2 regions of the Leucobacter denitrificans genome follow, and region 1 is predicted to be linked to the other one. Evidence: predicted binding sites of a transcription regulator. Region 1 holds the regulator's gene; the other holds the start of a gene.

Region 1 (14,611 bases):
CTTCAGCTTGGTTTCGTAGTCATGCTTATCGATCTTCAGGCGGAAACGTACCTCTTTGAGTACGGTGTTCGCCTGATTACGACGGGCTTCCTTCGCCTTCTGAGCCGCCTCGTACTTGTACTTGCCGAAGTCCATGATTTTCGCCACGGGCGGCTTCGAGTTCGGGGCAACCTCGACGAGATCAAGATCCGCCTCCGCTGCTAGGCGCAGGGCAGTATCGATCGGCACGACTCCGACCTGCTCGCCACTGGGTCCAACCAGTCGCACTTCGGAAACGCGAATTCGGTCATTCGTACGGGGCTCGCTGATCGCCTGCTCCTCTGATCTCGTGTGATGAAAGAACCCTAAACATTTGTGTTTAGGCTCACGGAAATTGAGATCGGGAACGCACGCGTACCCACACCCTTAAGCTGCCGCATGTGCGGCGGAGTGCCAACTACCCGGTAACCTGGAGTGGTGCCGGGTGGGAGAATCTCCTCTTCCGTAGCATCGGCAATTCTGCCGACAACCTCACCAAGCTTAGCACACCCAAGACGACACAGACAGGGGCGCTTTCATGAGCGATCAATACGCACTTCCGACGAACGACGAGTCAGACGTTGCACAGGCAACACGAGACATCGCTGATGTCGCTGCGGTTGAGGTGATTACCACTGCAGCCGTGCACCTTATGAGTGCCGCAGCGGTCAAGGTCGGCCTTGCCGACGATCCAGAAAATCAAATCGACCTCGATGAGGCACGCAAGCTCATCAACGCCCTCGCGGGACTCATCACTGCAGGCGCTCCTGACATCAGCGACATGCATGCACGTAGCTTGCGTGACGGTCTGCGTTCGGTTCAGCTCGCATTCCGCGAGGCGTCGCCAATCCCAGACGCTATTGGCCAGGGCCCTGGCGAGAAGTACACAGGTCCGGTGAACTAGTTCCCCCACCTCTGAATGACTGAGAAAGCTCCTGTGAAGCAGGAGGTGCGATCAGGCATCACCGATTCCTTGAGCGTCGGCATCGCTATTTTTCCACTCGGAATAGCACTCGGCATTCTTGTCGTGCAGGCAGGCCTTCCGCTGTGGGTCGCGCCCGCGCTCTCGATTGGTATTTTTGCTGGATCGGTCGAGCTCCTGCTCGTCAGCATGCTTGCAAGCACAGTGCCGCTTGTGACTATTGCAGTCACGGTCTTTGCGCTCAACTTCAGGCACGTGTTCTACGCCTTCTCGTTTCCGCTTAACCAGGTACGGAAGGGACTGCCCCGCGCCTACTCGGTGTACGCGCTCATCGATGAGGCCTACGTGACGTACTCACTGATGAACCGGGCTTCGCTCACTTCTGCACGCATACTCACGGGCCAGCTCATGATGCAGGCATACTGGGTTGGCGGCGGGCTCATCGGCATCACGATCGCGTCAGCGCTCGACGAGCCAATCCATGGATTCGAGTTTGCGCTTGCTGCAACCTTCATAGTTATGACGCTTGATGCGATTCGGTCAAAACGAGAGCTCCCATCCGCGATACTTGCGGGGCTCTCGGTGTCAGTTGCTCTCGTACTGTACCCGGCAAACGCGATGCTTGCTGCGCTGCTTATATTCGCTGTGCTTCTCGCAACGAGGTATGCCATTGCTGCAGCACGAACACGAACAGGTGATCACGCATGAGTGAAACGATGTACCTCATTGCTGCGATTGCCTTCGGCGGATTGATCACCCTCGGTCTTCGCGCGCTCCCGTTTGCCATGCTTGCAAAGCTTCGCAAGTCGAAACTTGTGAAGTCCCTCGGTGAGTGGATGCCCGCTGGCATCATCCTCATCCTCGCAGTGGTGGTACTCGTTGGAGAGTTCCAGGTTCGAGGCTCTAATTGGTGGATGGTGCTCGTAGCCACCGCAGTCACCGTGGCAGTGCATCTCACCTGCCGGCGACGGGTGCTGCTCAGCGTCGCAGCCGGTACCGCCTGCTACGTACTGCTCGTCAACTTCTTCTGAGACTAATCCCCGAAGACGTCTTTGCCTCCGCCTGGATAGACGTCAATTTCGCTTTTACGACTCAGCATAATGATGCTCGCGAACATTCCGCCCCAGATGATGATGAGCGCTATCACGAGAAAGACAATCGCGATCGGGGTCATTTTGCACCTCCCTGCCGCGACGCAGCATTGACCTGCGGCCACGGTTCAAAATTATCTGGGTTGTAGCGCCAACGGCGACTGGTGAGGATCAGCGATCCACCAATCATCAAAACGACCGAGCCCCAGCCAACAATGAGCAGGTAGCCCGCTGAGTAGCCGCCGTACGGCTCTGCAATCAAACCGATAATGGTCGCGACAAGCATGTATCCGAGCACTACGGGCCCAAGGATCGACACGAAGAACAGCCACGTTCTTCCGACTTTAAACGTCGATAGTGCACTGAGGTGCCCAGCGAGCATGCGCCCTGAACCGCGAATCCACAACACCGTAATTGTCATCGCCACTGCCGACGAGACGATTCCAATATTGTTTGCCCAGTTGTCGATCGTGTCGAGAGCGGTGAGGCCCGAAGTGGTGCCAAACAGCACAATTGAGATCACTGCGAGTACTCCGCCAATGCGATAAGTCGCTTGGAGTCGTGTGAGTCCGAACTTGTCCATGATCGCGGCAAGGATCACCTCCATAATCGAGATCATAGAAGTGAGGCCTGCAATCGCAAGTGACCCAAAGAACAGCATGCCGAAGATTGGGCCGCCCGGCATTTCAGAGACAATTGCGGGGAACGTCATGAATGCAAGACCCACACCCGTAAGGCCTTCTAGGTCCCCCACCCCGATACCCTGCTGATGCGCAAAGAAACCGAGTGTCGCAAACACGCCGACTCCTGCAAGGATCTCGAATGACGAGTTGCTAAACGCAACGACGAGTCCAGGGGTCGTCAGGTTCGACTTGCGCCTGCGGTACGACGAATAGGTGAGCATGATGCCAAATGCGACCGAAAGCGAGAAGAAGATCTGGCTGTACGCGGCTACCCACACTCCGGGAATTAGGAGCGCCGAGAAGTCTGGAGTAAAGAGTGCGTTGAGTCCATCCACTGCCCCCGGAAGGAAGAGTGCGCGAATCACGAGGGCGAGAAACCCGACCACGAGCAGCGGAATGCCGATGACATTCATGCGCTGCACGCCCTTTACCACTCCAGCGCCGAGCACAATGAGGGTGACGATCCACATAATGACAAGTGGGATAAGCACCGACGGCACGAAGTGCAGAGTGAACGGCGCGTCGGCGAGCTGTAGATACTCATTCACGAAGAATCCGGTGGCATCGTCACCCCACCTGATATCGAATGAGTACACAAAGTAGCTTGAGGCCCACGCGAGCACCGCAGTGTAATAGATCGCGATAAACACGCAGATCATCACCTGGAACCACCCGATTCCCTCACCCAGCTTTCCTGCGATTCGGCGAAGCGCGAGTGGGGCCGAGCCGCGGTAGCGGTGACCGATTGCGTAGTCGAGAAACAGGATCGGAATGCCAGCGGTAAGCAGGGCAACGATGTACGGAATGAGGAACGCGCCGCCACCGTTCTCGTACGCGACGCCGGGGAAACGCCAGATATTGCCGAGCCCGACAGCGGACCCGACTGCTGAAAGAATGAACCCGACTTGCCCTGTCCATTCGGCGCGGGCTGGAGGGGCAGCTGGTTTCGCGGTGCTCATGGCAACATCCTCTCGAACCCGGATTTCTGAAACCCCTCTAGGGTAACAGCGGTCGCGTCGCCTACTGAGCTCTGGGCACGAACCGCATCGAGTCGACTCGTTCGGCAATGAGCGCACTATTCGCCCAATTGACCTGGAGCCGTGAAAGCAGTTCGGTGAGCTGCTCTCGATCGAGCCCGGCCTCGACAATGAGATAGACATCTGTCTCGGCGGCCGTGAGCGTGCCATCGGGATCCCCGGGCAACAGTGCGAGAGCACTCACCTGGCTCTCACCTGAGGCGCCCGCAAGGAACGCGGTGCGCACCTCGGGATCTGCCCACGCAGGAACGCGCGGCTCACCGAGCGCGACCGCCTGTAACTCAGTGCGGCGAACACCGAACTGAGAGTCTGCCATTCCCGGATCCACAATAATGAGATCGGTGCCCTCTTGCGCAGCGGCCAGCGCGGCCTGTGGCGCAGGCACCGGAATCGGACGTGACTCTGGGTTCCAATTTCGCATTGCTTCGGTCGAGGAGAAGACCGGCATAACACGCCTGCCGTCTGGGCCCTCAACAGTTACGATCGAAAGCTCCTGGGTCTTTTCGACAATCTTGCCATCAGGCGTCTCACCGATGTCTCCCGCTTCTGCAAGCAGCGGAACGAGCACCCGAGATTGTGAGAGCTCAAGGAGCACTGTGGATCGTGTTGCCGCGAGCCGCTCAATGCTTAATTGGTTCTGAGCCTCACGGTACTGAGCCGCCGCCTCACGCATGTCACGAACCGCAGCCGCGAGCGCCGCCGGGGTATCTCCATCGTCTCCCGCAAAGGCCGTCTCGTGATGGTCAAACGTTCTGCCAGCCCAGGGAAACCCCGCGGAATCGGCCTCGCCGCCAGGCACGAGGCTTTCGGGCACACCAGTGTTGCGTGGCGTGTCACCCGTCGAGGGTAGCTTCTTGATCGCCATCGTGATCTCGCGTGTTACCGACCCGCTACATCAAGGGCTGCCGCCAAGGTAAATGCCCCGTCGTATAGCGCCTTGCCGACGATCGCACCCTCGATGCCGTGCGAAACAATGTCTCTCAGCGCAGCAAGGTCGTCTAGGCTCGAGATGCCTCCGGAGGCTATGACAGGCTTGTCAGTGCGTGCTGCAACCTTCGTGAGCAGGTCAATATTCGGCCCGCGCATTGTTCCGTCTTTGGTGACATCTGTGACGACGTATCGCGGGCATCCAGCGGCTTCGAGGCGCTCGAGCACCTCCCAGAGGTTTCCGCCCTCCTCAGTCCACCCGCGCGCAGCAAGCGTTTCTCCGCGCACATCGAGTCCGACTGCAATCTGCTCTCCGAACCGAGCGATAACAGCACGGGTCCATTCAGGATTCTCAAGCGCTGCGGTTCCCAAGTTCACGCGCTTTGCGCCCATCTCAAGGGCGTGTTCAAGGCTCCGGTCGTCGCGAATTCCACCAGAGAACTCAATGTTGACTTGTTTGCCGGCGCGCGAAATGATCTTCTTCGCGACGTCGACGTTACTCCCCCGCCCAAACGCGGCGTCGAGGTCGACCAAGTGGATCCACTCAGCGCCCTGCTCAACCCAATCAAGCGCGGCGTCGACGGGGCTGCCGTAATTCGTTTCGGTGCCGGCCTCGCCCTGGGTCAGGCGCACCGCCTTGCCGTCGACCATGTCGATCGCGGGAAGAAGCTGCAATTTTGGCCGTGAGGCGAGCTCTGTCATCAGTACTCCTTGGTGAAACGAACTAGAGCGACGCGATCCAGTTGCGGAGCAGCTGGATTCCGGCCTCGCCTGATTTTTCTGGGTGAAACTGGGTTGAACACAATGGACCATTTTCGACGGCCGCAATAAAGGGCTCGCCATACTCGGCCCAGGTTACCCGGGGCATGGTCGCAGCCGTGCGACCCTCAAGTGTCCATTCAGTAGCCGCGTTGCTGTGCACAAAGTAGAACCGCTCACGTTCAATGCCTCTAAAGAGCACTGAATCCTGCGGTGGCGTCACCGTGTTCCAGCCCATATGGGGCAGCACCGGTGCATCGAGTTGATGAACGACACCCGGCCACTCCCCGAGACCCTCGGTCTCGACGCCACGCTCAATTCCCCGTTCGAACATGATCTGCTGGCCAACGCAAATTCCCATAACGGGCCGACCGCCCGCCAGCCGGCGATCAATAATCTGATCACCACGAATCGCTTGCAGCTGCTGCATCACGGCATCAAATGCTCCAACACCAGGAACAAACAAGCCGTCTGCTTCCATTGCCCTGTCTGCGTCACCCGTGACTTCTACCGCAGCTCCGGCGCGAGCGAGCGCTTTGGCGGCCGAGTGGATGTTGCCTGAGCCATAGTTGAGCACCACTACCCGAGGTGCATCGGCTCCATTCACAGGGCTCCCTTGGTGGAGGGAACTCCGGTGACGAGCGGGTCTTGTGCCTTCGCCTGGCGGAATGCGCGAGCAAAGGCTTTGAACTCTGCCTCTGCAATGTGGTGTGGATCTCGGCCCTCAATGAGACGCAGGTGAACGGTCAGGCGAGCATTCAAGGTAAGCGCCTCAAAGAAGTGACGCACCATCGAGCCCGTGTAGTGACCACCAATCAAGTGGTACTCGAAGCCCGTCGGCTCACCAGAGTGCACAAGATAGGGGCGGCCAGAGATGTCGATCACTGCTTGCGCGAGTGCTTCATCGAGTGGCACGAGGGCGTCGCCGTACCGCGAGATGCCGCTCTTGTCGCCGAGCGCTTCGAGAATCGCTTGGCCGAGCAGAATTCCCGTGTCCTCGACGGTGTGGTGAATGTCGATGTGAGTGTCGCCCTGAGCGCTGACGTTCAGGTCAACGAGCGAGTGCCGCGCGAATGCGGTGAGCATATGGTCAAAAAACGGAACGCCAGTCTCAATGGTCGACTCACCCGTGCCATCAAGGTTCAGGGTGATTTCAATCGAGGATTCGCTCGTCGAGCGTGTGCGGGTCACGATGCGGGCACCTTCAGTCATACCTTCGATCCTACCGTGTCGTGTTGAACACTCACTCCCTGCGGAGCCTTGCGCCTCGCGCGCAGATTTAGGCGGTAAGCGCAGTGATCGCCTCGATCACTGCGGTCGTCTCTGACTCGGTACCAGCAGTGATGCGCAGGTGCCCCGGAATATCGAGGTTTCGAATGAGAATGCCCTGCTCGCGAAGCGTCTCGAACACCGCGTTTGGATCGGCGAAGCCGCCAACGAGTAAGAAGTTTGAGCCCGAAGGGTGAACTGTGTAACCAAGTTCGTTCAATGCTGCCGCAAGACGATCTCGTTGTTCGCGGATCTCACCGACCGTGCCAAGCATCGCGCCAGAGTGACGGATTGCTGTAATTGCGGCAGCTTGGGTGAGCGCAGAGAGATGGTACGGCAGCCGCACGAGTCTCAGCGCATCGATCACAGCTGCGTCAGCAGCGAGGTATCCGAGTCGCACGCCAGCAAACGCGAAGGCCTTGCTCATCGTGCGACTCACGACGAGTCGGTGCCTGCCAGGCAGTAAGTCGACAGCGCTCTCGGCGCCAGCATTGAACTCGTGGTAAGCCTCGTCGACAATGAGCATTCCGTCGAATGCATCATAGGCAGCAAGTATTGTTTCAGCGCTGAGCGTGGTGCCCGTCGGATTATTCGGGTTACACAAGATCACAATGTCTGGGTTGTGCTCTCGGATCGCGGAGACGACAAGTTCAGGTGTCACCGTGAAGTCGGCATTTCGTGGAACCCCAACCCACTTCGTATCTGTACCGTCTGCGAGTAATGGGTACATCGAATATGTCGGAGTGAAGCTCAAGAGGGTTCTGCCGGGGCCACCAAACGCCTGGAGCAGTTGCTGGAGCACTTCATTCGACCCGTTGGCCGCCCAGATCTGCTCTGGGACCAAACCCGCGTCAAGGTAATCCGCCAGGGCCGCACGCAGTTCGAGAAACTCGCGGTCGGGGTATCTGTTCACTCCCCTGAGCGCCTCAGCGATTGCGGCAGCTGCTTCAGTAATAAAAGCCTCTGGAAGCGGATGAGTGTTCTCGTTGACGTTCAATGAAACAGGCACCGCAGCCTGGGGTGCACCGTATGGAGTCTTGCCAACAAGATTGGCGCGGAGGGGAAGATCGCTCAGTTCAGCCACCCTGCAATTCTAGCGAGCGATACGACCAGACAATTTCAGGGCGTTCAGCCTTCGAGTTCTGTCGCAGGGAACACGCGATTCACGTCTGCGTAACGAAGTGGAACCGCGAAAGCTTCACCAGCCTGGATCTCTGAGTCAGACATCTGATTCAGCCGAACGATATCGTTCACTACCTCACGCGGATCGGCTGCTGGATCGAGCTCAGTAGCGATACTCCAGAGCGAATCACCCGGCAACGCGAGCACGTAAGGAAATTCTTGAGCGTTCTGCGAATTGCTCGCAATTGCGCCGGTGGCGCCAAGCGTTGCAGCGAGGCCGAGTGCCACCGATACCAGGATCGTGGCGAGACCCCCGAAAACCACTCGACCGCGACGCGTGAGTCGCAACTTGGTCGTGGGCGCCTGAACGCGGATCGACTCGATCTGTGTGACGTTTGCAAGTGCGGTCATGAGGTGTTCCTCTCGTTTCGTGTTCGAAGCAACTCAGTTACTCGAACACCTGTTTCGAATATATCTTCGATAGTTCGCAATTGCAAGCCTCATATTCGAACAAGTTTCGAGCTTTTTGAGACGACACTCGAACGAATGTTTGCCTCGCATCGAACATTGCGGCTAGGGTTTCGAACTACACGGTCACCTAATCACCCACCTCCGACATTCGACACGAGAGGACCTGCGATGAGCGATACCGCATCACGCCCCGCGAAGCCCCTGACCGAGAAACAGCAGGCAATTCTCGAGTGCATCGCACGTTCTGTCGAAACCCGTGGCTATCCTCCGAGCATGCGAGAGATCGGTGACGCCGTCGGCCTTTCCTCACTCTCCAGCGTCACGCACCAGCTCTCGAGGCTCGAACTCGGCGGGTACATTCGTCGCGATCCAAATCGACCACGCGCACTCGAAATTCTTATCGAGCTTGCCTCAACCACCAGCGCAATCACCGACGCACCGATCACCGAAGCGCAAGAGACCGCGTACGTGCCACTCGTTGGGCAGATCGCTGCGGGTGTTCCTATTACGGCAGATCAGCAGGTCGAAGAGGTCGTTCCGCTCCCCCGACAGCTTGTCGGCGATGGGCAATTGTTCATGCTCAAGGTCGTTGGCGATTCAATGATTGACGCAGCTATTTGCGACGGTGACTTCGTCGTCATTCGCCAACAGCGCGAGGCAGAGAACGGTGACATTGTCGCCGCGATGCTCGATGGAGAGGCCACGGTGAAAGTGTTCCGACGCCGCGACGGCCATACCTGGCTGCTCCCCCGAAACAGCGCGTTCGAGCCGATACTCGGTGATCATGCAGAAGTGCTTGGCAAGGTTGTCGCGGTATTCCGGTCAGTGTAAATCCCGCGGCCACCGGCCAAACATCGTGTGACAACACAGGCTACGCTTCGAGAAGCTTGAGCTCCTCAAGCACTGCCAACACCTGCTCATGGCGGTTAAACGTATAGAGGTGAATCGACGGAGCTCCGCCTGCAAGCAACTCACGGGCGAGCTGAATTGTGTGTTCGACTCCGAGTTCGGGTGCAAACCCGCCCGCTTCCTCCATCGCCCGCTCCAGTTCAACGGGTGCTGGTCGCCCCGCGAGAGAGGCAACCTTTCGAAGCTGCGCGCTTGTAGACACCGGCATGAGCCCCGGCAGTATCGGGATGGTGAGACCCGCGCGTCTCGCCTCATCCACATACGAAAGATACTCCTCAGCGCGGAAGAACAGTTGTGTAATAGCCAGCTGCGCTCCGGCCTCTTGCTTCGCGATCAACCAGTCAATGTCTGCAGATCTCGATCGCGACAGCGGGTGTCCGTTTGGGTAGGCAGCCACGGCAGTGCGACCGACACTCGTGAACGCTGGGCGCTCCGCGCGAACCTCAGCAATAAGTTCTGTCAGCTCCACAGAGGTGAGCGACCCCGTAATCTCGGGGCTTTGCTCGTCGAGGCCGTGCGGCGGATCTCCGCGCAGCGCGAGGAAGTCGTGCACTCCTGCGTCCATGATGCGGTGGATCTGGGTCTTCAGTTGCTCGCGTGTTTCACTCACGGTCGTGAAATGGGCAAGCGGAAGCGCGTCGGTGTGGTTTCGCAGGTATGTAAGCAGGTCGATTGAGGCATCACGGTTTGAGCCGTTCGCGCCGTAGGTCACCGAGATGAAGTCTGGCCCAACCGCAGACAGGTGCTGCACCGAGTTCCCAAGGGCGAGCGCTGCCGCTCCTGACCTCGCGGGAAACACCTCGAATGAGAAGCGCGCCCGCGTTGGTGCGCTCCCTGTGAGCAGGGTTGCGCTCATGATCCACTGCCTGCGAGTTCGGAGGACGCGAGCTCGGTGCCCCGAACTCTTGCCGCGATCTTTGCGAACGCGACGTCGCGCGCAAAATCTGGTGAGCCGTGTCTCGGCTTGTCATCGATAAGATAGGGCGAGAAGCCGCAGTCATCGGTGGATCCGAGGAGTTCGGCAGGAATGAATCGAGCTGCTCGGAGTAGCTGATCACGCACGCCCTCGGCTGTCTCAAGCTTTGGGTTCGTGGGGTTCGTAACTCCGATGAGCACTCGGGGTGCCGCACGTCCTGCACCACGCAAGCTCGTGAGCTCCCTTCCAACCAATCGCGCCACGCGGTCTGGTTCTTGCTCGCTCGCTGCCTGCACGAGAAAGTAGCCGGCTTCGATCTGGAAGAGCTCGGGAATGAGTTCGGCGTAATCAACATCTGCACTGTGCGCCGAGTCGTTGTCGTTTCCGGGGCAGGTGTGCACGCCAACCGCGCTTCGCTCGGTGTCGCTCAGCCTGTCGAGCACTCGATTCAACAGATCGATGAATCCAGCAAGGGCTTGCGGCCCTGCCCACGGTGCCCTGAGATCACGGCGCAGCGCCAAACGCCCCTCGGTGAAATCAATGGAGACTCTGATCGCCCCGGCTCGGAAGCATCGCCGGATGTCCTCAGCGCAGCCTTCGACGACATCTCCAAGAAATTCGCCACGCGAGTACCCGTCGAGTCCAGTCTCTGGCACCATGAGCGACAGCATCGACGGTGAGATCACGGCCTGCTTCAGCGGCAGTTCGGTGTATTGCCTGGCGGCCCGAACATCATCTGCAGCCCACGAGTGAAACCTGAATGGTGCACGCGCGAGGCTCGGTACAACGCGGTGGTGTCCATCGGCAAACACCGCGAAAACAGGCCCCTCCTCAACGCTGTCACTCGCGAGCGGATAGCTCGCGAAACTCTGGCGCCGCTGTTCACCATCACTCACAATCGGCGATCCAGTCTGCGTGAGTCGCTCAATCGTGTCTTTCACGGCGAGTTCTTGTTCCTCACGAAGTTCTGCCTGCGAAACCACGCCGATTTCTGCATCGAGCACCGTACGCTGCAGCCGAGCGGGCCGCGGGAGTGAGCCAACCTGCTCGGTTGGCAGCACCCCCTCCGGCCACACTGCTTGTGTCACGGCTACTCCTAGACGCTCGCGCGTACGGCCTTGGCAGCCTGCACGAGATTGGTGAGGCTCGCCACGGTCTCCTTGTACCCACGAGTCTTCAGACCGCAGTCGGGGTTCACCCAGAGCAGTTCACCCTTGATGTTGTCTGCCGCAATTCGAATGAGTTCGGTCTGCTCTTCGACACTCGGAACGCGAGGCGAGTGAATGTCATACACACCCGGGCCAATACCGCGAGAATAGCCGTGCTCGCCAAGCGGCACCACAACATCCATGCGGCTGCGCGCAGCCTCGATCGAGGTCACGTCGGCGTCGAGGCCATCGACCGCGTCGATAATCTGGCCGAACTCCGAATAACACAGGTGGGTGTGGATCTGCACCTCGGGGGCGGCGCCACCGGTAGCGAGGCGGAACGCTGCCACCGACCAGTCGAGATAGGCGGATTGGCGGTCTGCGTCGAGCGGTAGTAGTTCGCGCAGGGCCGGTTCGTCGACCTGCACGATGCCGATTCCTGCCTCGACGAGGTCGTCAATCTCGTCACGAAGCGCGAGAGCGACCTGCGAAGCTGTGTCTCCAAGCGGCTGATCGTCACGAACAAAGGACCACGCGAGAATTGTCACTGGGCCGGTGAGCATTCCCTTCACCGGACGGTCAGTGATCGACTGAGCGTATGAAGACCAGCGAACGGTCATCGGTGCGGGCCTCGAGACATCGCCCCAGAGAATTGAGGGCCTGGTCGCACGGCTACCGTACGATTGCACCCAGCCATTTTCAGTCACGGCGAAACCATCGAGAAGCTCGGCAAAATACTGCACCATGTCGTTGCGCTCGGCCTCGCCGTGCACAAGCACATCGAGCCCGATCTCCTCTTGCAGGCGGATCACGCGCTCGATCTCCTCGCGCAAGAAACCCTCGTATGCGACTTCGTCGATCTCCCCCTTGCCAAACGCCGAGCGCGCTTTGCGAATCTCAGCGGTCTGCGGAAACGACCCAATCGTCGTCGTTGCGAGCTGCGGTATGTTGAGCCCACGCTGTGCATCGCGTCGTTCACCCTCGCTCACACGGGTGCGGTCGGCATCACTCGCGGCGGCAACGCGACCGCGGATCGCGCCAACCCGCACACCTGGAGCGGACTGGCGATCTGCGAGCACGCGATCCACCTCGGCGAGCTCTGACTCGATAGCGGCGGCACCGCCCTCTAGCCCGCGAGCAAGCGTCGCAACCTGTTCGACCTTCTGATCGGCGAATGCAAGCCAGGACTTGAGTCTGGCGTCAAGCTTTGACTCATCGTTCACGTCGTGCGGTACGTGCTGGAGATTATTGGACGTGCCTATAACGGTCGCAATTCCAGCGTTCTGCAAGCTCTCCGCCTGGGCGAGGGCCGCGCGAAGATCAGTGCGCCAAATGTTGCGGCCGTCAACAACACCAGCGAGGAGCTGGGTGTCTGCGAACGCCTGCGCGAGCGAACCGTCGGCGATCGCGGTCTCGGGCAGTGATCCACGAACGAGATCGGCGTGCACCGCCTCGACCGGAAGCGCACCGAGACGCGCGAGTGACTGCGACGAATCACCGTATGGAGTGGTGAGGAGAATCTGCGGGCGATCTGAAGATCCGCCCAGTTTCGCGTAAGCGCGCTCAACGAGTTCGATGGTCTGCTTACGAGGAACAGAGAGCGAATCCGACACGAGCGCTGGCTCATCGAGCTGTACCCAACCTGCGCCAGCAGCGGTCAGCGCTGAAAGCAGTTCTGCATAGGCTGCAACGACATCGTCCAAACGATCAATCGGCGCAAAGTCTTCGGCCGCATCATCCGAAGGCTTCGCATGCAGCAGGTAGGTCACCGGCCCTACGAGCACCGGCCGCGTCTCAATGCCCTGTTCACGCGCTTCGGCGACGAGCGACACAAGCGCCGTGGGATTCGCGACAAATGGGGTGCGCTCGTCGATCTCGGGAACGCTGTAGTGGTAGTTCGTGTCAAACCACTTCGTCATCTCGAGCGGCTGGTGATCGGCATTGCCGCGAGCGAGCGCGAAATACTTGGTGAGGTCTGAACCTTCGACCTGCCCAAAGCGCGAAGGAATCGCACCGAGCGCGAGAGTGGCATCGAGCACCTGGTCGTAGAAGCTGAAGCTCTCTGGTACCGCACCGCTCGAAGCGCTCAATCCCAATTCAACGAGACGAGCACGGGTTGCCGCACGAAGATCCTTCGCAGCGGTCTCGAGTTCGGTCTCGGAGATGGATCCTTTCCAATACGCCTCAACGGCACGCTTCAGCTCGCGGCGACGGCCGATGCGGGGGTACCCAAGGATGGTTGCGTGTGGCAGCTGCGATGCAGACATGTGGTGGCCCTTCGTTGGTGCAGTGTGACGAGAGCAAAATTACAGAACCAGGTACCTGTTCCGCACGCTAATTTCACCTTGTTACCGCACGCTACGAAGTGTTACACGGCCTCGCTACACCAAATACGAGTCGAGCTTTGCGAACATCTCTGCCGTGACAAATGCGTGAACTCGAGTTCCCGCTTCCTCATAGTCCGTCTCGAGCACGCGGTTTCGCTCGTGAAGCTCTGCAACAAGATCGCCTCGGTCGTAGGGAATGACGGCTGTAATCTCTCGGTCGGGCAGGGGCAACGCAGCGTCGATCCGCGCTTTGAGCTTTTCAATGCCCTCACCCGTGCGCGCCGAAACAAACACCGCGTCTGGAACGAGCCCGTGCAAGAGCATACGTCGCGAGTCATCAATGAGATCTGCTTTGTTGAACGCAACGACTTCTGGAATAGCCTGGGCGTCAACCTCAGAGATCACGTCTCGCACAGTCTGCAGCTGAGCCTCAGGATCTGGGTGGGACGCATCAACGACGTGGAGAATCACGTCGGACTCCCCCACCTCTTCAAACGTCGAGCGAAATGCCTCAACAAGTTGGTGCGGCAGGTTGCGAACGAACCCGACCGTGTCTGCATACGTAAAACTGCGGCCGTCTGCGGTTTCTGCATGTCGCACCGCGGTATCGAGCGTCGCAAACAACTGGTTCTGCACCAGTTCTTGCGTGCCCGTCAGGCGATTAAGCAGGCTCGATTTTCCGGCGTTGGTATATCCCGCAATTGCGACCGAGGGCACGGCGCCGCGCTTTCTGTTCGCTCGCTTCGCAGCACGTGCTGGGGCAAAACCTGCGATCTGTTTCCGCAGCCTCGCCATGCGGGTGCGGATCTTTCGCCGATCCAACTCAATCTGCGTCTCACCGGGGCCGCGCGACCCCATACCAGCACCGGCAGCGCCCACCTGCCCACCGGCCTGACGCGACATCGACTCGCCCCAGCCGCGAAGCCTGGGCAAGAGGTATTCCAATTGAGCGAGCTCGACCTGGGCCTTGCCCTCGCGACTCTTTGCATGCTGACTGAAGATATCGAGAATT
Region 2 (14,611 bases), 320 kb from region 1:
CGACAAAGCGGCAATCGAGATTGAGGGTGAGCGTCTTATCGACCGAGTGGCAGCCGCTGCACGCGCGGCGGGAGCGCACCGCACAATAATTGTCGGACCGGATCACACTGGCTCGCTGGCCGACCGAGTGATTCGAGAGGATCCTCCATTCTCGGGCCCGCTCCAGGCGGTCGCGGCGGGGCTCAATGAGGTGGAGTCTCCGTTCGTGATGCTGCTCGCCTGTGACCTCGTGCACCCCGCAGAGGTAGTGCAACAGCTCAGCGTGCCATCGGCGCCTGATGCAGACGGCCTCATACTCGTCGACGAAGACGGGCGGTCGCAGTGGCTCGCGAGCTGCCTGCGCACTAGGTCGCTACGCGACGCGATCCACAAATTCACGAGTTCAGGGCAAAGTCTGGCAAATCGTCCGCTCAAAGTGGTTTTTAAACTACTCGATCTCGAGCAGGTCGAGGCACTGAACGGCACCACGCTCGACATTGACACACCCGAACAACTCGCACATGCTCGATCACAGGAAAGGACACAACCATGACGAACGAGCCAAAGAGACTGCCCCCGGAGGCGCTTGATGCTTGGCTAGAGCGAGCCGCACGGACGCTACACCTGGATCGAGCGGAGGTGCCGATTCCGCTCATTCTCGACGTGGCGGCAGATGTGGCTCACGGGGTCGCACGACCTGCCGCACCACTCAGCACCTTTTTGCTCGGTCTCGCCTTGGGCCGACGCTCGAGTGAGGGAGCCACACTCGAGACGCTGGCTGCCGACCTTTCGGTTCTGGCCGAAACATGGGAGGTGGATCAGGAGTCTGCGAACTAGCCGGGCTCCAACCTGGTGTCGGCGCTCACCAGCGTCGGTACTAACCCAGTGTCGGTGCTACCCCGAAGTCTTCGTCGCGATGAAGATCTCGTTCTTGTCTGAGAACTCCCACGTTGTCTCAATGATGCACGTGACAATGACTAAACGATTAGGGTCATGCGTCCATATGTCTTGCGATGCAATCTCGTCTTTCATGATCGACCGTTTGTCTTCAACAGTGTAGGTGTCGCCCTCGTAGGTGAGCGTTTCTCCGACCTCGAGAGTTCGTAGTTCGTCGCCCGCACAATCTCGGTTGTCGCAAGAGTGCGCGAGTATAAAGTCCGTTCCGCCGTCTCTCGGGTAGCCGTAGGCGTCATCAACAATCTGCCAGAATCCCTGCCCCTCATCCGCGGGCCGCCATACCGACGAGTAGGGCATTTCCCGCACATTCTCGATGTTGACGGCCAGATCGGGGTCGAGCGCCGCCGGTGATTCGGGTCCAGCTTCGGGTTCTGGTTTCGGTTCAGGGTGTGGATCTCGCTCGCGAGTCGACGCCGAAACGGGTTTCTGTAGCTCATCCCCAGGGTCATTCGCGAACAGCCCACTGAGCACCGCGATCTGCGCGGCGAGCGCGACGAGCGCTGCTGCGCCTCCCACATACCACCACAGTCGTCGCTTTCGACCCTTGGGAACTTCTTCTATAACCTCGTCACTCACGAGTCTCCTCAAAGCTGCACACTGAGGCGCTTGCGGAATCGTCCCAGCAAGCACCTCAGTGCTACGTGAATCGGGCGTTAAACCGCGGTCTCGATCTTGGTGGGAGGGGTGGCTGCGACGGCCGTGGTCGTCTTGCCACCGCTACCAGCCTTGTCTCCGCCGCTGCCTTCTTGCGCAGTGACACAGTTGCCCTCGCCAAACACGTAGGTGTCGCCGCCAAAGGCCAACGATTCGACTGCTGAGCCCTCTGCGCCGGTGAACCCTACCCCCAGGATCTGGTAGTTGGCACCGAACTCGTCGATGTCGGCCTGGAAGTACTCGAGCATTTCACCGAATGTCGGCGCGCCGTCAAGAGGGTCCAAGATCTCACCAAGGTCCCCTGACTCAATAATACGAAGGTCAGCAAAATTGTAGGTTCCGGGCCCAAGCGGCTCCGAGCGAAACGTCATCTCGACTGGATCATCCTCACCGCTCCACATAACGGCCATCGGCATATCAATAATTACCGGGCCGGAGAGGACTGAGATCGAGGTCGAATTAATAACACCCTCAATAGGCGCGGTTGATACGTCAGTTGTCGGACGCGCGTCAACCGGGAACCCCTTGAGCACCTGCACGTTGCTGTTCGTCGACGGCGCCGTTGGTGTGAGCGTGGTCAGCGAGCACTCTTCAAATGAGACACTCGTCTCAAGTGCGGCATCGGCGTTCGTCTGCGACCCGATGTGCCACTGGTCGTAGTTGTACCCAGGCTCCGATCCACTGCCGCCGACCTCGAACGGAGCGATATTCTCTGGGCTAACTTGAATGTTTGCCGCAAACGCTGGGGAAACTGCGCCCAGCGAGATTGCGAGTGCTGAGACGGCCGAGAGGCCAATCTTGAGCATTGCCGAATTAGATTTCTGCATTTGAGACTCTTTCGTTTAAAGAGAATCTCCCCTCAGATCCTTCTATACAGATAGGAAAATGGGCGTCACTGCAGTTGTGCACACCCACTGCAAGAACGTACGCGACATTCGGGTCGAGCACAAATGAAGCTCGTCGCCCGTGCAGATATTGCACAGCAGTGGGCCCCTCCCCTGCCGCAAACGCACAACCCTCGGTAGGCTGCCAGACAGGAGGCCGCCATGAGCAATCTTGAGGTAGACCCGACCGAAACGATCTGTGCCGAGCAGTCGAGCGACCAGAGAGTAATCGAGGTGCTCGAACCCCGTGACGTGCCCCTCGGCGGGCTCAGAGCGATGAACGTGCGGCGCACACTTCCGCAGAGGGCACGGAGCCTCATCGGCGCGTGGTGCTTCCTTGATCACTACGGCCCGGATGACATGCGTACGTCTCGCCCCATGGATGTTGCGGCTCACCCGCACACCGGCCTGCAAACCGCGAGTTGGGTGTTCTCTGGCACAATTGAGCACCGCGACAGCGCCGGCAATCACGCTATCGTTCGGCCGGGTGAACTCAACCTCATGACCGCGGGTTCTGGCATTAGCCACTCAGAGCGCACGACGCCCGACACTGAGATTCTTCACGGTGTGCAATTGTGGATCGCGCTCCCCGACCGCACCCGCCACGTGCGCAAGCGCTTCGACCACTATGCGCCTCCGCTGCTTGCGGGCGATGGGTACCGGGCTCAGGTGTTTCTCGGGTCACTCCTCGGCGATACGTCGCCTGTGCACGCACACACGCCGACGGTCGGGGCTGAGATCTCGCTCGATCCGGAGGTCACGCTCGACCTGATGGTGGATCGAACGCACGAGCATGGCGTCTTAGTCGACACCGGCGATGTGACGCTCAGTCACGGTGAGCACGGGCCTCCGCAGGCGCTTGGCTGGGCACAGCTCGGGTTTGCGCCGGTAGGTGCCGAGTCGTTGCGCATCACCGCAGGCAGCGAGGGCGCACGCCTCATGCTCGTCGGCGGCGAACCGCTCGGAGAGCAGCTCGTAATGTGGTGGAACTTCGTGGGTCGCAGCCACGAAGAAGTTATCGCTGCGCGCAAGGCTTGGATGGCGACAATCGACGGAACCGCGAGGGAAGACGATCAGTTCGGAATTCCCGACGATGAGCCCGATCCACCATTGCCGGCGCCGCCCGCGCCCATCGCGAGGCTGAAGCCGCGCGGGCACCTACCCCCACTTCCCACCACACAGCAGAGTCAGGATGATGAGATGACAGAGCAGGGCGAGCACATTCATATCGAGAATGTGCCTGATGAGCGTCGGTACACGATCGCGGTAAACGGTGAGCTAGCGGGGTTCGCGAAGTACCGGTCTACTCAAAGTGGCAAGGGAGTCGCATTCATCCATACCGAGGTTGATGAAAAGTTCGGTGGCCGCGGACTTGCCGGGAAGCTTGTGACATGGGCTCTTGCCGACGTGCGAGACTCGGGGAGCCGCATTGTGCCGTATTGCCCCTACGTTGCCGCGTGGCTCAAAAAGCATCCGGAGTTTGAGGAGTTCGTCGATTGGCCCACGCAGTAACACACCCGGTCGAAACTGACTCAACGCCAGTGCGCACGATCGAGGTGAGCGCGGTGGTGATGCGCGACTCCGAAGGCCGCGTGCTCAACGTGCGCAAGCGCGGCACCGACACCCTCATGTTGCCGGGAGGCAAGCCCGAGGTCGGCGAAGACCCCCGCGACACTGCGATTCGCGAATTCTCTGAGGAGCTTGGCGTCGAGCTCGATCCACTGCGACTTCGCGGCCTTGGCGATTTTCGTGCCCCAGCCGCGAACGAGTCGGGGTTCGAGGTGCTCGCGCACGTCTATGAGCATCCGTTCGTCACGGTGGATCGGCCGCGCGCCGAAATCGAGCACCTGGAATGGCTGCACCCAGACGATCCACACCCCGCGATGGCCCCGCTCAACACGCTGCACGTTTTCCCTGCGCTCGCGAACTCCGCACGACCCGCCCAGAGAGTTGCGGTATTTACTGGGTCTGCGCTCGGCGTGAACCCGAGGTTTGAGCAGGTCGCACGTGAGTTTGGCGCGGCCCTTGGGGCATCGGGAATCGAGCTTGTCTACGGCGGTGGAAAAGTAGGGCTCATGGGCGCCGTTGCCGATGGCGTGCTCGAGTCAAGCGGAAACGCATTCGGGGTGATTACCGAAGCGCTCATCAACGGCGAGACGGGGCACGAGGGCCTGACGCGACTCGAGGTCGTGCGCACGATGACCGAGCGAAAGCAGCGCATGGCCGCCCTTACCGATGCGTTCGTCGCATTGCCAGGCGGCCCGGGAACGCTCGAAGAGCTCTTCGAGGTGTGGACCTGGGTCACACTCGGGATTCATACCAAACCCGTCGCCCTGTTCGACATCGACGGGTACTGGCAGCCGCTCATCAGCATGATCGACCACATGGTCGATTCAGGGTTCTCGACACCTGTCGCACGTGACTCGCTCATCGTCGCGACGAGCACTGACGAGCTGTTTGAGAAAATCGCCAATTGGCAGCCTCCGAAGCCAAAGTGGGTGTAGCCACTACGCTGGGCCTATGGATTCCGCGATGAAGCACGGCCCCTCAACTGAGCGTGGCATCACGTCTGCACTCGCAGTACTTCTCGGGCTTGCAGCCTCGGTGATCGTACTGGCAGGGGTTTCCTAAGCGAGAGACATCATCGGCCCACTCGCAATCGCGGCCGTCATTGTGATTATTTGCAATCCCATCAGGCGCCCACTCGACCGGGCTGGGTTGCCGAGTTGGATCTCGACCACCATCGTCATTGCGGTCTCCTGGGCGATCCTGCTCGTACTCGCGGGAATGCTCGCGTGGGCCACCACCGAGTTCACTCAGCTCGTCATCGCGTTTGCTCCAGATCTGCGCGACACCGCGAACAATACCCTTGAGTGGCTCGCAACCTTTGGGCTCGACGCCCAGGTCTCTGACGCTGCCCTCGCGTACCTCACCCCCGCAAAACTCATTGGCTACGCGACGTCGCTCGGAGGCGGAATCATTGGGGTGTTCGCAGCACTCTTCTTCATCTTTGCTTACGCGATCTTCATGGCGGCAGACGCTGCGAGATTCAATCGTGCCTCACACGAGTTCGGCCCAGACTCTGCACCCCGCGCCCGCAAAATTGGCAAGTTCAACAGCAGTGTTCGCAGGTACTACGTAGTGAACGCAGCTTTCGGTCTACTCGTTGCCGCGGTCGATGGAGTCGCCCTCGCGATCATGGGGGTTCCTGCGCCACTGGTGTGGGCGATTCTCGCCTTTGTCACGAACTTCGTGCCAAACATCGGCTTCATCCTTGGACTGGTGCCACCCATGATCCTCGCCCTTGTGGTTGGCGGGGTTCCGCTCATGGTCGGCGTGATCGTGGTGTACTCGGTTGCCAACGTGCTGCTGCAGGTGCTCATTCAGCCGAAGTTTGTGAGCGATGCCGTGAGCCTGAGCCTCACCCTGAGCTTCGCGTCAGTTCTGTTCTGGACCTTCATCATTGGACCGCTCGGCGCGATTCTCGCGATCCCACTCACACTGCTCATACGAGCACTCATACTCGAGCGCGACTCGGACCTCGTCTGGCTCCGGTGGCTCTCGGGTGATCGCGTGCGCGGAAAAACAGGGCACGACGTGGTGCTGTAGGCGGATCAGACCAGCTTCGAGTCCCAAAACTCTCGAAGCTGGTGACTCTTCGCCACCGCTATGTCGTCCCAATCTTGCATTGTCGTCGAACTGTCGGCATAGTCCGACGGAATCTTGAAGAGCTGCAGAGGCACACCAAAGCGTTCGCACACGCTCGCGTAGGCGTACCCCTCCATGTCGACGAGCTGCGCGCCGAGGCCCGAGATGTGTGTTCGCTGCTCGTCGCTCGTCACGAACTGGTCACCGGTCGCCATAGTCGCGGTGTCTTGCAATACCAGCTCACCTGCCGGTTTCAGTGTTGGCGATGCTAGCGCGTAATCGTGCTGCAGAAGCGCCGTCACCTGATAAATGGTGTCGAGGGAGAGCCTTCCTCGCTCGCCATCCACGACCCCCGCGGTGCCGAGCACGACCACTCGCTCATACGCATGACCGGCCAAAGCTTTTGCGAGCGAGACCGAGGCGTTGATCTTGCCGACGCCTGTCACCAAATGGGCCACATTTGCGAAGGCCGATGCCTCGTCGCCGTGCGCAAATACCAGCAGTGTGGTCTGGTCTCCCATGAAACTCCCCGGGTTCGGTGCCTTGTAAACGAACTCCAGACTAGCGGTATTCGAAAATTTGTTCTATTATGAGAAGTCGAGTTCGTTCGAGACCCGCGATTTCGCCCAGTGCAGGGCAGATTCCCATTCCAGCGAGGTTCATAGCGACTCACCCTGATCCACTGCGATCAGACGGGGCCTTTACCGAGGCCGCCCACGCATTGCGCCGCACTCAGCGCCCGCGTGAACAACATGCGCGAGCACACCTGCCGCGCCAGCGCGTTACCGACTGGTTCGCGCTGAAAGAACCGTCGCCCGGCCGAAGCTGCGCGACAAACCTAAGGACATAACTATGCAAACTCACTATGACAACCAGATCCGCCCAGCACCGCGTACCCCGTACCACTCGCTCGGCGAGAACTCCACCATGCACATTCCCAACTGGGCACAGCACCGTTCGGTGTATCGCAGCGCAGGCCGCACCCTGTACGTAGTCGAAACCGAGAAGTACGGTGACGCACGTCGCGACCTAGCGCACCTAAACCGCGCAGGTTGGGACGTGTCGGTTGATGCAGCGGGCGACAATGCTCGCATCGCGTTCAGCCGAGCTGCGTAACAAGCAGCGCTTCACCAACTGTCACACAGTCGCCTCGCGTTTGACTCACCTCATGCGGCCGGTAATACACTGGCCGCATGACTGATCTAGAGCTTGCCGAGGTTGAGAGCTTTTCCCTCGATCACACGAAGGTGCTCGCACCCTATGTTCGACTCATCGGCGTCGAGCACGGGCCAAAGGGTGACGCTATCTCGAACTTCGATATCCGCCTCGTGCAGCCGAATGAGGGCGAGATTCCGACCGCTGGCTTGCACACGATCGAGCACACGCTCGCGGGTCTCCTTCGCACCCGGTTCGAGGGGCTCATCGACATTTCTCCGTTCGGGTGCCGCACGGGTTTCCATATAATCGCCTGGGGCGAGCCCACCGCGGCCGTCGTCGCTCAGGCGATTAAGGCCTCGCTCGAAGACATTGTGGATCGCGTGACGTGGAACGACGTTCCCGGCACAACGGCCGAGAGCTGCGGTAACTACCGCGACCACAGCCTGCACTCCGCGAAGGAATGGGCGAAGGTCGTGCTCGATCAGGGCATCAGCATCGACGCGTTCGATCGGTCGATTATCGCCTAAGCGGTGAGCCGCGCTCGCACCTCCGTCGCGCGTGCCCGCACCGCCGCAGCGTCGAGCGTAAGGTGCTTCCCGTCGGCATAGACGTGCCTGCCGCCAATAAAGACATGCGCTACATCGCGCCCGGTTGCCCCAAACACGAGATGCGATACGAGCGCGGTGGCCTGCAATGGGGCGAACGTGGTTACCCCAAGATCCACCGCGATGACGTCGGCGAACTTACCGACCTCAAGCGCACCAGATAGCGGAAACCCAATCGCCTCTGCGCCGCCCTGCGTCGCGATGTGTAGCGTGCTCGGGGCGAGCACCGCACCCGCGTCTTGCCTCGCACCCCGGTGAAGAATTGTCGCGTGCTTGAGCTCCTCAAACAGATCAAGCGAGTTGTTGCTCGCGACCGAATCAGTGCCCATCGCCAGGCGAACCCCCGACGCGATCATCTCGGGCAGCGGAGCAACGCCGTTGCCGAGCTTCAGGTTTGACACCGGGTTGTGGCTCACCGATGTGCCCGTGCGCGCGAACGTGACGATCTCATTCTCGGTGAGATGCACGCAGTGCGCAGCATGCACGTTGGCGTCAAAAAACTCGAGCGAATCAAGGTGCTCCCCCGGCGTCTTGCCGTACTGCTCTGTCAGCTGCGCGACCTCGGCCGCCGACTCCGAGACGTGGGTGTGGATCGGGATTCCAGAAGCGATCGCGCGCTCGCGCACCTCACGCAAGAACTCGGGGTACACGTGTACGGGGCGTGCGGCGCGAAACCGACGCGAACGAGTGGATCCTCACGATACTTCGCGGCCAGCCGCTCAGTCTCATCGAGCACCTCGGCACCCGTGATTGGCGACACTGTCGGGTAGGCAACATGATCGGTAGCCGAACACGCGAGACCTGCAAACACGCGCATTCCCGAGGCACGCACCCGCTCAATGAGCTCTTCATCCCAGTAGTACATGTCGGCAAATGCGACCGTGCCCGTTTCGATCATCTCGAGGAGCGCGAGCTCGAGCCCTGCCACGAGGTCGTCATGCGTGAGCCTCTGCTCAACGTCTTGAACTTTGCCTAGCCACGTCATGAAGTCATCGTCATCTGAGACGCCACGCTGCAGCGTCATCGCCGAGTGCGTGTGGCCGTTCACGAGGCCGGGCATGAGCGCGTGGCCCGCTAAGTCATGCGTGACACTGCTGTCAGCGCGAGGTGGGCCGACGTAGGTTATGGATCCACCACTATCGAACTCAAGTTCTGCTGGGGTCACCACCCCACCCGGGGTGAGCATTGCGTCTGCGCGAAGTACCGTGAAGTCACTCATGCGCCCAGGCTACCCACCCATGCGGCGCTGGCGCGAAGAATAATCTCGCAATGCACGCAAGAAGTCGACCTCACGAAGGTCTGGGTAGAGCGCTTCTACGACGTAAAACTCAGAGTGGGCCGACTGCCAGATCATGAAGTCGCTCAGGCGCTGCTCGCCCGATGTGCGGATCACGAGGTCAGGGTCAGCTTGCCCCCGCGTCCACAGATGCTCGCCGATCATCTCTTCAGTGATCGTCTCGGCGAGAGTGTCGAGTGTGCCCCCAGCCTTGCTGTGCTCTTCGATGACACTGCGCACGGCCGCCGCGATCTCGCTTCGACCTCCGTAGCCGACCGCAAGATTCACATGCAGGCCGGCGTTCCCTCTCGTGTGCTCTTCTGCTGTTGCGAGCGCCGAACACAGCTCCGGCGACAGCCCGGTCGTCGACCCAACATGCTTGACGCGCCAGCGCTCATTCTTCGCGAGCTCACTCGCAAGCTCGGCAATGATTCCGACGAGATCGTTGAGTTCGGTCGCGTCTCGCGACGTCAGGTTGTCTGCGGAGAGAAGGTAGAGCGTTACTGTTTTTACCCCCGCATTCTCGCACCATCCCAAGAACTCAGGGATCTTCCGTGCGCCCGCACGGTGCCCGAACGAAGCGCGCTCTTGCAGTCGCTGCTTCGCCCACCGGCGATTACCGTCGACAATCACCGCGATGTGCTGCGGAACGCGGCCCGGCACAATCTCTCGGCGCAGCCTCCGCTGATACAGGCGGTAGAGCAGGCCGGCGCGCGGCGCGATTTTGGGTGTCGTCACCCAGTTATTGTAGCGATGTCTTCGCACGAAGAGCCTGGCGATCCACCAGTGTTTACTGGGGATTCTCTACATATATGCCCAACTAGATCTGTGCGCAACATACACTCGATTCATGAATGACACTGCCTCCGAGGCTCAGCCCGAGCGCCCCGACAAGAGCCGCTCGTTTCCGAAGCCCGATGGCATATCGCTCCCTCTGCTCGAAGATACGCTCGAGCATGGTCACGGCGCTGAGCCTGTTGATTCTGCAGACTCTGCACCCATCGCAGAGGTGAAGCCGCTGTGGCGCGGGTGGATCCACACCGCGAACTTTCCCATCACCATCGCGGCCGGCATTGTGCTCATCTCACTTGCGCACGGCGCGATCGCGAAGTGGGCCGCGGCCGTGTTCATGCTGTCGAGCATGCTGCTGTTTGGCATTTCGGCGCTCTACCACCGCATCAATTGGAAGCCCACGACCAAGCAGGTGTTCAGGCGACTCGATCATGCCAACATCTTCTTGCTCATCGCCGGTACCTATACGCCGATCGCGCTACTTGCTCTGCCGCTTTCAAAGGGCATTTTGCTGCTCGTGCTCGTCTGGGTTGGCGCGCTACTCGGCATAGGTTTTCGAGTGTTCTGGATCGGCGCGCCGCGATGGCTGTACGTTCCGCTGTATGTGCTGCTCGGGTGGGCAGCCATGATGTACATCGTTGACATCGCGCATGCCAACCTCGCGTCGATGGTGCTCGTCGTCGTCGGCGGACTCATGTACACGCTGGGTGCCGTCGTGTACGGAATCAAGCGGCCGAACCCTGTTCCCGGGGTGTTTGGGTTTCACGAGATTTTTCACGCATTGACTGTGCTCGCGTTTCTCTGCCACTGGACGGCCGCGCTGCTCGTGGCTCTCGACCCCGTGCACCTGCGGTAGGTTCACTCACCTCGCCCAGCGAGCACCATCAGCACTGCCGCACCGTAGCGCTCGAGTTTCACCTGGCCGATGCCAGAGATAGCGAGTAGCCCGTCGTCAGTGGTCGGCTGGTGCACGGCGAGCGCGGCCAGCGTCGCGTCACCGAATACAACATATCCGGGCACTCCCTGCTCCTTAGCCTCGTCGGCCCGCCACGCGCGCAGGCGCTCGAACACCTCAGCTTGTTCGGGGGTGAGATCTGCTGCGGCGGCAGAGCGCTTCGATCCACCGCCCGACGAGCGCGAGGCCTTGCGCGCAATGACCTCTTCGCGCATGTGCACCTGGGCTTCGCCTCGCAAGACTGGCTTCGCGGCCTCGCTTGGCCACAGCACTCCCCACTCGCCCCGCGCCTCGAGCAGCCCGGTTGCGACGAGGTGCCGCACGACTCCCCGCCACTGCGTCGCCGACCACTCAGAGCCGATGTTCCAGGTTGAAAGCTCGTCGAGTCGCACTTGCGCAACACGGTCTGACTGCACGCCACGCAACACATCGATGTGTTGACCGGCCGCGTAGGTTCGGCCTCGCTCTTTTTGTGTGCGGATCACGGTAGACAGCAGCATCTGCGCAGGAACCGTCGCGTCCCACAACTTCGGTGGCTCGAGACACACGTCGCAGTTGCCGCACTGATCCGCAATCTCGCGCTCACCGAAGTACTCGAGCAGGTACTTTCGGCGGCACGTAACGCTCTCGCACAGTGCGAGCATGTGATCAAGGTGCCTGCTCTGGTTGGCCTTGGCTGCTTGGTCACCGTCACTCGCCTCAATGAACTGCCGCTGCTGCACGACGTCAGCGAGGCCGTACGCCATCCACGCCGCCGAAGGCAGCCCGTCTCGGCCAGCACGTCCGGTCTCCTGGTAGTACCCTTCAACTGATTTCGGCAGGTCGATATGCGCAACGAAGCGCACATCAGGCTTGTCGATGCCCATGCCAAAAGCGATCGTCGCGACAACGACAACGCCGTCCTCCCGCAGGAACCGGGTTTGGGCTTCGAGTCTCGCCTCCGCGGCCATTCCCGCGTGATACGCAACCGCGTTGATGCCCGCGTCTCGCAACGCCGAGGCCGTCTGTTCGACGCGCTTGCGGCTCAACGCATAGACGATACCGGCTTCGCCCTGATGCTCATCGCGGATAAACGAGAGCAGCTGCGCACGAACATTCTGCTTCGGAACGATGGAGTAGCTGATGTTCGACCGATCGAAGCTTGACACGAAGTGCCTAGCCGACTCGAGGTGCAGTCGTTCGGTGATCTCGCGGTGCGTTGCGGGAGTCGCGGTTGCCGTGAGCGCAATGCGGGGAACGTCGGGCCAAACTTCGGCGAGCGCTCCGAGCTTCAGGTAGTCGGGCCTGAAGTCGTGCCCCCACTGCGAAACGCAGTGTGCCTCATCGATGGCGAAGAGTGCGATGCGCCCTCGCTTCAGCAATTCAACGGTCCGCGAGCCAGCAGACGCGAGCTGCTCGGGTGCGAGGTACAACACATCGAGTTCGCCAGAGAGGTAGGCCGCCTCAACCTCACGCCGTTCCTTAGGAGCGAGCGACGAGTTCAGTGCCCCGGCCCGCACACCCGCGAGCCGAAGCGCCATCACCTGATCGTGCATGAGCGCAACGAGCGGCGAGAGCACAATCCCGGTGCCCTCACGGGCAATCGCGGGGATCTGGTAGCACAGTGACTTGCCGCCGCCCGTGGGCATGAGCACAACTGCGTCACCGCCCGCAATCACATGCTCAATAATTGCTTCTTGCTCGCCCCGAAACTCGCTGTATCCGAAGACCTCGGCAAGAATGCTCCGCGGATTTCGATCAGTCACGATCAGTCGTGCTTATGAATCGCTTGGCTTCTTTGGCGCATCAGCGTCAGGAGTCTCCTCGCCGCCACCGGCCGCTGACACTTCGTTGGCCGCCAACTCCGCCGCGATGTCTTCACGAATCTCGCTTCGGTAACTGTTGCGCCGAATGCGGCGCACGAGCAAGAACCCGAGCACGAGCACGGCAGCCGCAAACACTGCGGTGACAATGAACCCCTCGGGTCCCGGCGTCACCTTGTCCGCATTAAATTCGGTGTCATCGTCAGCGAATACGTAAAGTGCAGTGGCGTGGATCGTGTGCAGTGCAGTCGCGATGAATGTCATTACGCGTCTTCCTCAATTCCTTCAAACAAATCAAACTCAAACTCTGCTGTCGCAACTCGCGACTCGGCGAGGCGATAATCCTCAAACGGCCAAGCCTGCCGTTGCACCTCGTTGGGCCAAAAGAAGAACGAGCTGTCGGGTGATACCTGGCTGGCGTGGGCAAGCAATGCTGCGTCGCGCACATCAAGAAAATCACCGACGTCGACACGCGCGGTGCCGGTGTATTCGCGGCGCATCATCCACTCGCGCATCTCTTCGAAGGCCGCGAGCAGCGGCGATTCTGGCTGATTCTCCAAGAGCCATTCGTGGATCGCCTTCACGCGCGCCGAATTGAAAATGTCTTCGTAGTACAACTTCTTCATTTCCCAGGGCTCCCCTGCCTCGGGATAGGCCTCAGGATCACCCGATAGCTGCCACGCACGGTAGCTGATCTCGTGGCACCGAATGTGATCGGGGTGCGGGTATCCACCCTGCTCGTTATACGTGATCATCACGTGTGGCTTGAAGTCTCGAATCACGCGCACGAGTGCCTCAGCAGATACTTCCTTTGGCACGTGCGCAAACGATCCACTGGGAATGGGATCGCCCTCACCCGGGAGGCCAGAATCTTCGTACCCCAACCACACATGCTGAAACCCGATGATTTCTTGCGCGCGCTCCATTTCGCTGCGGCGCAAGCCAGCGAGATCTCTGCGACTTCGTGGATCGCGGCTCACAAGCTCGTTAAGCACATCGCCGCGCTCGCCCCCGGTACAGCTCACCACGAGTACCTCGGCACCCTGGCCAAGGTAGTGCGCGTACGTGCCCGCGCCCTTGCTCGACTCATCGTCTGGGTGGGCATGCACGGCGATCAATCGGAGGGTCATCGGCATCCTTTCACATGCGACAGTCAAGCATTCCCGCTACGCTGGCACAACGACTAGTCTAACCAGCAGAGTATGGGGGTTTCAGGTGACTGAAGCGTCGCGCGAAACCGTCGCAGACCGCTACGGCACGCGTCGTTCGAGACGGTTCGATCGTCGTATTGGCTGGGCCGTCGGCGGCGCGGCCGTTGTGATCGGCGCGCTGGTCATCGGCTTCGGCAGTTGGCAGCAGGACACGCTCGAGGTGAAGAACATCGGCTTCTCGCTGAACAAAGATCAGGCCGAGAGCGGCATCTACACAGCAACGACACGGTTCGAGGTGAATACCGACCCAGGTGTTCGCGTGAGCTGCGCCGTTGAGGCGCTCAATACGTCGAAGGCAACGGTTGGGTGGAAGGTTGTGGATCTGCCGGTCATCGACACCCGCTCCCAAGACGTGACGGTGAACGTCATCACCATCGGGCCAGCCACCGCAGTCAACGCAAAGTCGTGCTGGCCCGTCGAACTGTAGCCCGGCGGCAATAGTCCGGCAGCGCCAATAGTCTTGCCGCAACAATCATGAACTAGCACAGTACACACTGGTACGCTGGTCGAGGCGCCCTGGTGAACGGGGCGTTATGTCTTACTCCAGCGGTGATGCTCAGGTGCAGCACCACCGCACACGCGAATCGAGGATCCCCATGGCCGAGCCCACCAAGACCTGGCTAACACAAGAAGCGTATGACCGGCTTCAAGCCGAGCTCGACGAACTCTCGGGCCCCGGTCGAAAAGACA

The links. The regulator LexA, encoded in region 1, represses DNA repair genes until DNA is damaged. The targets are predictions, from matches to a motif close to TCGAACANNTGTTCGA.
Region 2: the regulator LexA is predicted to act here: its motif matches at 6,694-6,709, upstream of H9L06_RS10160 (phosphorylase family protein).

The regions. Positions count from the first base shown of each region.
Region 1 is NZ_CP060716.1:19,110-33,720, reverse strand. Features, by position in the region: gene infC (translation initiation factor IF-3) at 1-309, opposite strand, end outside; gene H9L06_RS00180 (DUF1844 domain-containing protein) at 557-922, shown strand; gene H9L06_RS00175 (AzlC family ABC transporter permease) at 938-1,648, shown strand; gene H9L06_RS00170 (branched-chain amino acid transporter permease) at 1,645-1,971, shown strand; gene H9L06_RS00165 (MetS family NSS transporter small subunit) at 1,974-2,114, opposite strand; gene H9L06_RS00160 (sodium-dependent transporter) at 2,111-3,673, opposite strand; gene H9L06_RS00155 (SseB family protein) at 3,735-4,616, opposite strand; gene priA (bifunctional 1-(5-phosphoribosyl)-5-((5-phosphoribosylamino)methylideneamino)imidazole-4-carboxamide isomerase/phosphoribosylanthranilate isomerase PriA) at 4,631-5,380, opposite strand; gene hisH (imidazole glycerol phosphate synthase subunit HisH) at 5,403-6,044, opposite strand; gene hisB (imidazoleglycerol-phosphate dehydratase HisB) at 6,041-6,649, opposite strand; gene H9L06_RS00135 (histidinol-phosphate transaminase) at 6,717-7,790, opposite strand; gene H9L06_RS00130 (LysM peptidoglycan-binding domain-containing protein) at 7,835-8,239, opposite strand; gene lexA (transcriptional repressor LexA) at 8,468-9,130, shown strand; gene H9L06_RS00120 (methylenetetrahydrofolate reductase) at 9,171-10,064, opposite strand; gene H9L06_RS00115 (uroporphyrinogen decarboxylase/cobalamine-independent methonine synthase family protein) at 10,061-11,212, opposite strand; gene metE (5-methyltetrahydropteroyltriglutamate--homocysteine S-methyltransferase) at 11,221-13,539, opposite strand; gene hflX (GTPase HflX) at 13,654-14,611, opposite strand, start outside.
Region 2 is NZ_CP060716.1:2,099,901-2,114,511, reverse strand. Features, by position in the region: gene mobA (molybdenum cofactor guanylyltransferase) at 1-532, shown strand, start outside; gene H9L06_RS10190 (DUF6457 domain-containing protein) at 529-816, shown strand; gene H9L06_RS10185 (sortase family protein) at 874-1,512, opposite strand; gene H9L06_RS10180 (hypothetical protein) at 1,590-2,417, opposite strand; gene H9L06_RS10175 (bifunctional pirin family protein/GNAT family N-acetyltransferase) at 2,637-3,986, shown strand; gene H9L06_RS10170 (TIGR00730 family Rossman fold protein) at 3,971-4,978, shown strand; gene H9L06_RS10165 (AI-2E family transporter) at 5,148-6,083, shown strand; gene H9L06_RS10160 (phosphorylase family protein) at 6,089-6,643, opposite strand; gene H9L06_RS10155 (hypothetical protein) at 6,975-7,238, shown strand; gene H9L06_RS10150 (S-ribosylhomocysteine lyase) at 7,316-7,807, shown strand; partial or broken gene H9L06_RS10145 (amidohydrolase family protein) at 7,804-8,909, opposite strand; gene H9L06_RS10140 (isoprenyl transferase) at 9,114-9,899, opposite strand; gene trhA (PAQR family membrane homeostasis protein TrhA) at 10,012-10,809, shown strand; gene recQ (DNA helicase RecQ) at 10,812-12,653, opposite strand; gene H9L06_RS10125 (ferric reductase-like transmembrane domain-containing protein) at 12,666-12,974, opposite strand; gene mca (mycothiol conjugate amidase Mca) at 12,974-13,840, opposite strand; gene H9L06_RS10115 (DUF4307 domain-containing protein) at 13,926-14,348, shown strand; gene greA (transcription elongation factor GreA) at 14,518-14,611, shown strand, end outside.